One region of the Shewanella sp. M16 genome, then DNA from elsewhere that is predicted to be linked to it. Evidence: riboswitches for the same ligand, from Rfam matches in the RefSeq annotation. Region 1 holds a riboswitch; the other holds the start of a gene.
The links. Region 1 has a riboswitch for cyclic di-GMP ahead of KFE26_RS14140 (glycosyl hydrolase family 18 protein). Riboswitches for the same ligand answer to the same signal wherever they lie in the genome.
Positions count from the first base shown of each region.

Region 2: another riboswitch for cyclic di-GMP. It lies ahead of gbpA (N-acetylglucosamine-binding protein GbpA); the one in region 1 lies ahead of KFE26_RS14140 (glycosyl hydrolase family 18 protein).

Region 1 is NZ_JAGTUL010000019.1:95,361-101,189, reverse strand. Features, by position in the region: gene KFE26_RS14150 (aminopeptidase P family protein) at 1-982, opposite strand, end outside; gene KFE26_RS14145 (ROK family protein) at 1,638-2,423, shown strand; cyclic di-GMP riboswitch class I at 2,798-2,886, shown strand; gene KFE26_RS14140 (glycosyl hydrolase family 18 protein) at 3,000-5,606, shown strand; gene KFE26_RS14135 (FKBP-type peptidyl-prolyl cis-trans isomerase) at 5,739-5,829, opposite strand, start outside.
Region 2 is NZ_JAGTUL010000013.1:115,509-121,337, forward strand. Features, by position in the region: gene KFE26_RS10965 (aromatic amino acid transport family protein) at 1-591, opposite strand, end outside; gene gbpA (N-acetylglucosamine-binding protein GbpA) at 1,156-2,601, opposite strand; cyclic di-GMP riboswitch class I at 2,724-2,823, opposite strand; gene KFE26_RS10975 (TMEM165/GDT1 family protein) at 3,234-3,788, shown strand; gene norR (nitric oxide reductase transcriptional regulator NorR) at 3,842-5,446, opposite strand; gene norV (anaerobic nitric oxide reductase flavorubredoxin) at 5,673-5,829, shown strand, end outside.

The DNA.
Region 1 (5,829 bases):
ATGCAAGGAATCGACTCACGGCGACGCCATCGCGGATATGGCAGGCACGCATGCCGGCCAGTTCTGCGGCGTTTTTCTGCGCTTTAGGTAAAGCGACAGGATCGATTCCAGCTATCAATTTTGCTCCTGCCTCACGGGCAATGTTTTGTGCCCAAGCGTTTGCAGAATTCGGATCGGCCAGTAGTTTTACGTCCTGCATGCTGGCGAGTGTATCTGCAAGATATGCCTCGCTTTTAAAGCTGACGCCTTCGCCAACATGCTCCTCAATGCCCTCTGGGAGTTTGCTTAAATCGGTGAAAATCTGCATATCGCCATTGGCGTGGAGCAGGGCACTGCCGAGTACAACGGGTAGGCGCGGTACATCATTGCCGCGAATGTTGAGTAGCCAGCAGAAAGAATCTAACGCGGCGATTAAGGCAACATCACCACCGGCTTTTTTTACTAATGCACCAATTTCGTTACGTTTTTGCAGGCTGGTTTTACCAGCACTCTCGTTGCTAAACAAAGTGATAGGCGCGTTCGACTGTGCTGGGCGATTCTGCCAATGCAAATCGATGGGGTTTTGCTTAACTGCAACTAATTCGATTTGGGATTTATTTAAGATTGCTTTGGCATTTTCATACCAAGCTAAGGTATGTAAGCGCGCATCGAAGCCGACGCGTGACCTCGCTGGTAGCGTGTCACATAACCACTCAATTTGTGGTGTATCGGTTAGGCTTTCATAACTGAAAAGTGTGGCATCGACTTGCAAACGAACTTGAACCGTATAGCGGCCATCGGTAAATATTGCGGCTTTATCTTTCAATACGATAGCCATACCCGCCGAACCGGTAAAGTTGGTTGCCCAGTACAAACGTTCGTTATGTGCTGGCACATATTCGCCCAGATATTCGTCGGCACGGGGAATAATAAAAGCATCGAGATTAGCAGATGTTAATTCGTTACGAATAGCACCGAGACGGTTAGCGATTGATTGTGACATATGGGCTCCAATTAAGACTGGCATGCTATGCGAGTCGGTAGGCGAAGATCGCCTAAGGATGAATGGTTTATACCCAAACAACCTGAAGATGCAGGATTCAGCGGTAATTTAACGCACTTTAGGCAAGGCGGTTATTTGCAGACCTAGTGGGCTAAGTTAAAAATAACCAACGCAGTATAAAGTGCGTTAAAAACCGCCGGGACGGAGCGTCTAGGGCACTTCACTTCCGTGTTGCATCAATTCAAAAGGTAGCCGACATTCTGTCATTGATACGCCTTGAATTGAAGCACCCTAGGCGCTCTGAAACTCGTATCTTCAGGTAGCTTGGGTATATGTTGATTTGAGTTTTAACCGGCTCGGATTATCGCAAGTCTAGCGCGCTAGATGCAAGGGTAGCGAATAAAGGATTTTGTATACAATCGTGAATTTGTGCAGGTAAGACGCTTGAGGTTATGGGATTTGTTGTTAATTTATTTATGTGATTTTGAGCATGGAAAGTGAATTAAATAAAAGGTTGGTCATGTTTTAATTAGGACTTGTTCCTTAAAAATTAGCAACTTAAGTTTTATTCAATCGCTAACATTTGGACCCTATGCTAACATTTGCCATCTCTACTCGGGGTCAGAGTGGGGCACATGTATCAGTGGAGTAAGCGATGCAAATACTAACAATAGATGTGGGCGGTACCAAAGCCCTGTTCGAACTTCATCTCGCGGGACATACAGAACAATATAAAATCCCCACAGGTGAAGGTTTTAAAATTGAAGAGTTAAATAATCAAATCGCGGCGTTTGAACGTGATTATGATTTACAGCATTACCAACTAGCGATTGCCGTACCTGGACTGGTACAAAATAATCGTTTGGTTTCTTGTAAATCTTTACCTGGACTCAATGGATTGAGCTTCGATACAGTCAAAACCCAGGGTGAGCTTAAGTTTATCTGCAACGATATCGATGCGGGTATGCAAGCGACTTGTGATGCGAAATATGCCTGTGAGTTATTGGTCATGTGCGGCACTGGGATCGGTATGTCTATTGCCTTTAATGGACAAGTCTTTACGGGAGCGACGGGCGTGGCGGGGGAGTTGGGGCCTTGTCGCGTGATGACAGAATCTGGCGAGTTTAGTTTAGAGCAACTGGCCAGTGGCGATTCAGTGCGCAGCCGCAAAATCTCCACTCAGGATGATTTATATCGCGCGGGCAGTTATCTCGGCATGGGATTAGCGTGGGCGGTTAATTTATTTAATCCTAATCGAATTTGGCTTGCTGGCGGTATGATGAATAGCGCTCCTTACTACAAAGGCTGCCTCGAAAGCTTAAAGCAAATGGCATTGAGCGCGCCCTTAGCTGAGATGAAAATCAATCGTGTCGATGATATGGAAACCTTGGTTTGCCGCGGTTTATCAGTGATGCTCGCAAGGGACTATCCTCGTGCATAAGGATCATAAATAACCCCGTGCATAAGGATCATAAATGCCCTGCGCATAAGGATCATCATGTTGTTCGACAATGGTTTGCGCCATGAATGTTTAGTGATTGAGTTTTAGCTGCATAAGCGACGTAAATTGTGAAATATAAAGCAGGACTTATGATGCCTTTGGCATATCGAGTCCTGTTTTTTTATTCTTAAAGTATTCAGATGATCCTCATTACCCAAAGTAAATATTAGCGATAGTTTAATTTGCATAATTCCTTTCTTATCAGATGCCTAGTTCTATTTACGATTTTAGCCAATAACACAGTTGATAATATTTTGTTGCAATTTTATTGCGCTTACGCTTATGCTGATATTTGCAATGACAACGTTGTCATTGTGTGTAAAAGGCAAACCAGTTGAAAAACTGGGACGCAAAGCCTCCGGTCTAAGGGTTCGTCTGTACCTATGATAGCGGGGATACCACAGGTTTTTCTTCGTGCAGTTGTCAGTCGTTTTGCATGGTTTTAAGAGAGTGCTGTTTCCTGTCTACGCTTTGTTTGCCTTATTGATTCATATAAAAATTCAATAGGGATATCTCATGTTCAAGACTCAAATTTCAACATCAGCCTTGCTAGTGGCATCAGCGCTGGCATCTACCATCAGTGCCAGCGTTTTTGCAGCGGCGCCCGGTAAACCGACTTTAGGTTGGGGCGAAACTAAGTTCGCTATTATTGAAGTGAATCAAGCGGCTACCGCTTACAATCAATTAGTTACTGTGAAAGATGCCGCCGATGTCTCCGTCAGTTGGAACCTTTGGAGTGGCGATGTGGGCAATAGAGCCCAAGTGTTGCTCAACGGCAATGTGGTTTGGGAAGGCCCATCTGGCGCGTCGGGAACCGCTAACTTTAAGGTGAACAAGGGCGGCCGTTATCAGATGCAAGTACAACTGTGTAACAGCGATGGCTGTACGGCGAGTGATGCTAAACAAATCCTCGTGGCTGATACCGACGGCAGCCATTTAGTGCCACTCAATGCTCCCCTAAAAGAAAACAACCGTCCCTATGCGAATAAATCAGGCAAAGTGGTGGGAGGTTACTTTGTCGAATGGGGCGTATACGGTCGTAAATTCCCGGTCGATAAGATACCTGCGCAAAACTTAACCCATATTTTATATGGCTTTACCCCAATTTGTGGTGGTGATGGAATCAATGATAGCTTGAAAGAAATCGAAGGCAGTTTCGAAGCGTTGCAACGTGCCTGTAGTGGTCGTGGTGATTTTAAAGTTGCGATTCACGATCCTTGGGCGGCGATTCAAATACCGCAGGCGGGAGTGAGTGAGCATTCAGATCCTTACAAAGGTAACTTTGGTCAATTGATGGCACTTAAGCAAGCACATCCAGATTTGAAGATTTTACCTTCGGTCGGTGGTTGGACCCTCTCGGATCCCTTCTTTTTCTTCGGTGATAAAACCAAGCGCGATATCTTTGTCGCTTCGGTGAAAGAGTTTCTACAGACATGGAAATTCTTCGATGGCGTGGATATCGACTGGGAATTTCCAGGGGGGAATGGCGCTAACCCAAATTTAGGTAATGCCAATGACGGTGAAACCTATGTGACTCTGATGCGTGAACTGCGGACGATGCTTGATGAACTAAGCGCCGAAACGGGTCGTACCTATGAGCTGACCTCTGCTATTAGCGCAGGTGACGATAAAATTCAAAAAGTCGATTATCAGGCTGCTCAGCAGTACATGGATTACATCTTCTTGATGAGTTACGACTTTAATGGTGGTTGGACTAATACTGAACTCGGCCATCAAACCAATCTGTATGAAGCGAGTTGGGATCCTAATACTCGTTACACCACAGCTAATGGCGTTAATGCGCTGTTAGGCCAAGGTGTGACCCCAGGGAAAATTGTGGTCGGTGCCGCTATGTATGGCCGCGGCTGGACAGGTGTGAATGGCTACAGTGGTAATAATCCTTTCACGGGGACGGCAACGGGCAAAGTAAAAGGTACTTGGGAAGCTGGTGTGGTGGATTATCGTCAGATAGCGAACGATTACATGGGAAGTGGTTGGACTTACAGCTATGACGAAACGGCCGAGGCGCCATCTTTGTTCAAGGCATCTACTGGCGATTTAATCACTTTCGATGATGCTCGTTCAGTTAAAGCCAAGGGGCAATATGTGCTTTCTAATCAACTTGGTGGGCTTTTTGCGTGGGAACTTGATGCCGATAATGGTGACATTCTGAATGCCATGCACGAAGGTTTAGGCCATGGTGAAGGCACCACTCCGCCAGTGAATAAAGCGCCCATTGCCAATGCTGGCGTGGATGTGAATGTCACAGGTCCCGCCGATGTGACGCTCAATGGTAGCGGTTCGCGCGATCCTGAAAACGCTGCTTTAAGCTATCTCTGGACTCAAGTCTCTGGGCCAAGTGTTGCCATCGCGAATGCAGATATGGCGAATGCGACTATTCAACTGGGAGCAACCCAAACCGATGTCGCCTATGGTTTTAGCCTTAAAGTCACGGATCCTGAAGGGTTATCTGCCACAGATTCAGTGACAGTGACCAACAAGGCTGATACGCCTAATCAAGCACCTGTGGTGAGTGTGGCTGCCACTGCAACAGTGGAAGCGGGTAAAACCGTCAGTATAGTGGTGAATGCCTCCGATGCAGATGGTGATGCCTTAACCTACGCTTGGACTGTGCCCGCAGGCGTGTCGGCAACCGGGCAAAATAGTGCCACGTTAGTGGTTACTGGCCCCAATGTTACCGAAGCGACCCGCTATGGTTTGAGCGTGCTGGTTTCCGATGGTGCCTTAGATGCAAGCGCATCGACGAATCTGACTGTGACGCCAAAAGTGGTAGGTGGTGGGTGCGATGCAACCGATCCCAATGCCGGTAACTATCCTGCTTGGCAAACCAGTGTGGTGTATAACACTGGCGATACTGTGAGTCATAGTCAGTTGGTATGGAAAGCAAAGTATTGGACGCAGGGTAATACGCCATCTCGCACCGCAGACCAATGGCTGCTACTCAGCCAAGTTGATCTCGGTTGGGATGCAGGTGTGGTGTATAACGGCGGTCAAACCACCAGCTATAACGGTCGTGTTTGGAAGGCGAGTTACTGGACTAAAGGTGATGTACCGGGTGTTGCAGCGGTATGGGTTGATATTGGCGCGGCAACCTGCCAGTAATTATCCAACGTTTTGATATTATTGATTTAAAAATAAAGCCCTGCGAAGATTCAGGGCTTTTTTCTTTATTAAGCGTTAGGTTTTTTTATGAATACAGCCGAATGCGTTAAGACAGACTCATTGAAGACTGATTTAATCAATCTTAAGCAGTTCCACATCAAAAATTAACACAGAACCACCACCAATCTTGCCCGTGCTACGGTTACCGTAGGCGAGTTCACTG
Region 2 (5,829 bases), on a different contig from region 1:
GACGTGGAAACCAAACGAAGTAAACACCACGGGAATTGCCGCCATCCAATTGCTGGTCATAGACTCGGCAATCGCACCAGTTGCCATGCTAGCAATACTGACTTCGGGCAATAAAAATAATACCACCACCACGAGCAATAGAATCATTAACGAAAATAGGAAACGTGACACTTTATCGACCCAAGCAACACCTAGCGCCGCAAAGCCACCGAGCACCAGTGTAAATAACAACACTGCGACTTGATTATCGAGCACGATATCGAACATGTTCTTCGCTTTAAGCACTAATAACGAAGAGCCGCCGGTGAGATAAGCCGCGGTCAAGGCAAATAATAAACTCAGGAAAGAAGCACCTTGAATTATTTGACCTTTTTTACCCAGTAACTTACCCGTAATAGCATGCACGTTATCCCCCACGCCAGTGCGTAAGTTAATTTCGAGCATAAGTAATGAGGTATAGGCGGACACGCCCCAAATAACGACGAGTAACACTAAAGCAGGGATAATACCTAAAGCCGCTGTGGCTAAAGGTAACGCTAACATACCTGCGCCAATGGCCGTCCCGGCAACGATGGCGATCGAGCCTAACATTTTTGAATTCACACAATAGTCCTGTTCAATAATTAATTATTATTTTATTTGAGTAAGATTTGAACCGATAAAGCCTTGCGTCTTAAATCGAAATAAGCGACACATCACTTAAAGCATCCAATCAGATCTCGACCTAGCAGATCAATTGGCCCCAATAGCTTTTGAATGTTTCAACCCAGTAGCCATTGAGGCTAACTAAATCGATTATTGAAAAATGGCATGACTTTCAATTGTGATAGCCCAAATTAATGTACCGATATAAGCATCGATTAAATAGATAGTTTGGGACATTAACAGAGCCAAACCCAGTGGGCAAGCCAGTTGTGAACAAAGAAGGGTAGCAAACGGTACGGTAACAACTTAATAGCGCTGTGATAAACGAAAATAAACAAGCCAACAAAATCGCTACCTTTGTTGAAAATATATGGGATGCAGCATTGAGCTTAAACCGAGGTAAAGCACATCTTTCACCATCGAGAGCGTGCAAAATATGGGCTTAAACACAGCAAATATGTTTAAGCCCAATCACATCATGTTGAGAATTAATTAACTCAGAATGTTAATTTACAGCTCAGTCCACGCCATAGCCCAAGAAGCGCCAACACCTGGCTCAAATCCTGTGGCAGAAGCCGACCACTGCATGCAATAGCCGCTATAGGGGAATGGCTTACATTGATACACTTTGCCATTTTTAGGCTGTAACACTGTGGTGCCTGCAACGTAACCTTTCACCCCTGCTGGGAAGACAAAATCCGCTTCTGGCGTTGGTGCTTGATCCTTTAAGAAGAGATCAAAGTTCTGCTGAATAACATCACCTTGTTTAGGCTCAGCTTTAACCTGCAAGTGATAATGTCCAGCTTTAGGCGCAACCACGTCTAACACTAAGCTCGCGCTGGTATTGTTAACGGTTTGGCTGACAAAACCGGCAGCCGTGCCATCGTGGCTAAACAAATACGCAGACACTAACATTTCAGCATTGCTGGTGACGTCAAAACGAACCTGCGCCGCGCCGTCGATAATTTGATAATCGTCGGCAAGTGAAGTGACTTCTAAGCTGTTGCCCGGTGCGGGCGCCAGATCAAATCCCACTTCGACACGCTCAATACCTGAAGTCGTCGCAGTAAAAATGTCGTTTTTGCCATACACAGGCTCAATCACACCTGATGCATTTTTTTGTCCCGCTTTTAACTGAGACTGCTGGGCATTAATCGCGCTCGCTAATAGGAAAGGCCAGTTTTGTTTATCACCTTGAGTCGCATCGCTAATAGTAATGACTGTTTGCTTAGCCGGTTGCTCACCATTGGCATCGAACACTCGGGTCATCACTTTATCGCCTGCTTTTAGATCGAGTGACGGATTGATATCCCCCACATCTTGCCATTCACTCGGCACAACAGGACCCGAGCCCAAGTTCACATCGATAGCATTGTAGAAACTATTCGTCGTATCTCCCACTTCCCACACGGCCAAGATCACTTGATAACCACTGCGACCTTCTGGCACATAACAGTCATGGGTCACTAACTTAGGCGGCTGCACCATGCCACCATCGACTACGCAGAATGGCGCTAAGTCAAAGCTCGCACGGCTTAAAGCTTGGTTTTGATTCCAATCTTGGCGAGTTAAATAATAACGCCAATTGCGGGTGACATGATTGGCAGTGAACTGCCAACTGAACTTATTCCAGCCCGCTTTAATATCTGTCTTTGACCAACGGCTGGGACTCTGTTCATCTAAAGGCGAGAAAGCACCATTACCCGCACTCGCCAGTTTGCCATCCGCAGGACCTGACTCAGGAAAACCCGATGGTCCTTCAACGCTTTGCGGTTCCCATTGCACCGCGCCACAGTTGGCATTGTTGCCGGTTTTACAGGCATAGGAGCGTGACTCTGGCGCCACAACATAACCGTGTGCCTGCGCAGAAATACTCACAAATGTATTTGCCGCCATCACTGCGGCGGCCAATAAACTCAATTTAGAAACAGGGGAAAAAACAGTAGGATTTGCCACTTTAATGCACTCCATTTGCACCCATCTTAGCCAGTATTGGCTTGGGCTTAGGTATAAAAGTGGTATTTGGGCAAACAACAGCATTAAACAGCAGTCGTTTATCTTTCACAGAAATCGAATTCTGCGGCAACTCCGCTATCTTAGTTCACTAAAAAATCCATTTACAACCTTAGACCGGAAGCTTTGCGTCCTAACTTTTCAATTAGTTTGCCAAATACAGTCGTTATCATTGAGTCACTACGAGTTAACAGTATGTAACTAAGTAGAAATGACTTGGCTAAATTAGCAACAAAAGACAACGCTGTCAAAAAATAATTCATTTATATTCATTAAGTTACAGAATGTGAATCGGTATTTTTCTGACACCCGTCAAACATTTATCAGCACCTACTGTTATAAACTCGTGCTTGAAACTAAATCTTACCTAGGTATAATGCCCACCTCGCTTCGGGGGAGTAGCTAACTGGATTTCGAGCCATCGTCATCTAGGGTGAACATCAACATACTTGGCAACATGCCATGGTGTTCACAGCAAATCATAGATTTGCCCAGCAAGACCTGAGCACAATGACCGCACCTAGGGGTGGACGGTTTATTGTGCTTATGTCATAACCACCCCTAAAGGATCACACTTGGAAGCCCTACTTGCCTCAACCTTTACGGTTGCTATCGCCGAAATTGGTGATAAAACTCAATTACTTGCACTAATCCTCGCCGCAAGATTTAAAAATAAAACCGCCATTATTTTAGGTATTTTGCTGTCGACATTATTTAACCATTTTGCCGCCGCTTGGATTGGTCAATGGGCCATTAACTGGGTAAGCCCAGATCTGGCACGTTATTTAGTGGCTGCGTCATTCTTTGCGATCGCTCTTTGGGTGTTAATCCCCGATAAAGTCGATGCAGAAGAGAGCCGTTTCTATAAAATGGGTCCCTTTCTCGCCACCTTTATCCTGTTTTTTATCGCCGAAATGGGGGATAAAACGCAAATAGCAACTGTGGTATTAGCCGCAAAATACGATTCATTAACTATGGTGGTTGCTGGCACAACCTTAGGCATGCTGCTTGCTAACGTACCCGTAGTGATCGCAGGCCACTTCAGCGCCGAAAAATTACCTATGTTGTGGATACACCGTGGCTGCGCCGTATTGTTCGCACTCTTAGGCGTAGCAACACTGTTCTTCTAAGAATCGAGGCTGGGGTTTTGCTGCAGAATAAAATCTCTTCACGCAATATTTTATTATTTTAAACCTAACCGTTTTGCAAGTCGGTGCAAATTACCTGTATCGATTTGCAATATTCTTGCACACGCAGCCCAATTTTGTTGATTCGCGGCTAAAACTTGACGAATAAGTTGACGCTGATATCTCTCCGTCGCAGCCTTAAGCCCCAGCATAACACTGGAATTATCTTGCGATTGTCGCTCACGACAGGCCGACTCAGACCTAAATGCTAATTCAATGGCTGGCGTTGCGGCATCTGATGGCCTATCTTCGTCGACTGTTCTGTGTGCTTGATTCATCAAAGAATCGAGCTGAAAATGTTTATCACTTAAGCTGATGTAAGCCGTTTTTAGCTCGGCTTTCGCCAACACCGCAGCCCTGTGTATCGCATGCTCTAGCTCACGCACATTACCCGGCCATGTGTATTGCTCTAATAACTGCTGCGCTGCGGGTGTGATATTGATATGGGTGAGTCCTAACTTCGCTTTACAACGTTCAAGAAAAAAACCTGTCAGCATAACAATATCTTGCCCACGCTCTCTTAATGGTGCTACGTGGATAGGAAATACGCTCAACCTATGGTAAAGATCGAAACGAAAGCGCCCTTCCGTTGCCTCTTGGTGCAAAATTCGATTAGTGGCGGCAATAATCCGAGTATTCACTTTTAGGCTCTTATCACTGCCAACTCGCTGTAATTCACCGTATTGTAAAACCCTCAATAACTTAGCTTGCAGCCCCAAGGGAAGCTCCCCGATTTCATCTAAAAACAAGGTCCCCTTGTCAGCGAGTTCAAACTTACCTTGCCTATGACTGATTGCTCCCGTAAATGCCCCTTTTACATGCCCAAATAACTCGCTTTCGGCGACGGACTCCGGCAGTGCAGCGCAGTTCAAATAGATAAGTGATTTATCGGCTCTGGTCGATTGATTATGTATCGCCGCGGCCACTAACTCCTTACCCACGCCAGTTTCGCCGGTAATTAATACCGATAAATCAGTGCCTGCCACGGCACTTATCTGCTGCTTTAGCGATTGGATCTGTGTGGATTGCCCTATGATCTCCTGCTGACTAGCAGGACGATTGAGCACCTCTGTGCCATTGGAAACTTCAACAACTTGGGATTCTAGCTGTTGCATCAATAACGCAGTATTAAGACTGGCTGCGGCCAGTGCGCTGATCACACGCAACTCGCTATCACTAAAATCATCAAACTGATGAGGGTTGAAACCATCAATGGTGAGCGCCCCAATTAAGCGATCGTTCGCGATTAGTGGTAAACCAATGCAAGCATGTACATGTAAGTTCGCACTATGATGTGGAATTAAACCATCATACGGATCAGGAAGTTCACTGTCGGCCGGGAAACGAACCACATCGCCAGCACGGGCGATAGCCTCTAATCTCGGATGTTCACTAATTTGAAAGCGCCGCCCTAACACTTCGGCAAAGAGCCCATCTATCGCCAAGGGGACAAATTGCTGCTCCCGAAATGCCAATAATGCCGCAGCATCACAATTGACACGCCGCCTGACCACTGCCAACAAACGCTCAAATCTGTCTTGCGTCGACACGCCGACAGTTAAATCTAAGGCTAACTGAGTTAAATCAGCATGGGCACTCATAGCACATCCACAGTCAAATAAAGTCATATTGACAACAGTGTAATGTCAATTTGACTAATATCAAATTGTCATTATGACATCAGCAAGTGATTTAAAATGTTGAAATACGCTAATACCAATAAAAATCAACACCTTAGGATGTTGGCATAGTGAGTGCAATAAGAGATTTAACTAAATAAGCAAGATTTACGTAGCGCATTCATTATTAATTATCACAGGTGTATTTATGACTATTCATGTAAAAAACAATATCCACTGGGTGGGCCAACGCGATTGGGAAGTGCAAGATTTTCATGGTACTGAGTACAAGATAACTAAAGGCACAAGCTACAATAGCTACCTTATCCGTGAAGAAAAAACCGTGTTAATTGATACAGTTGATC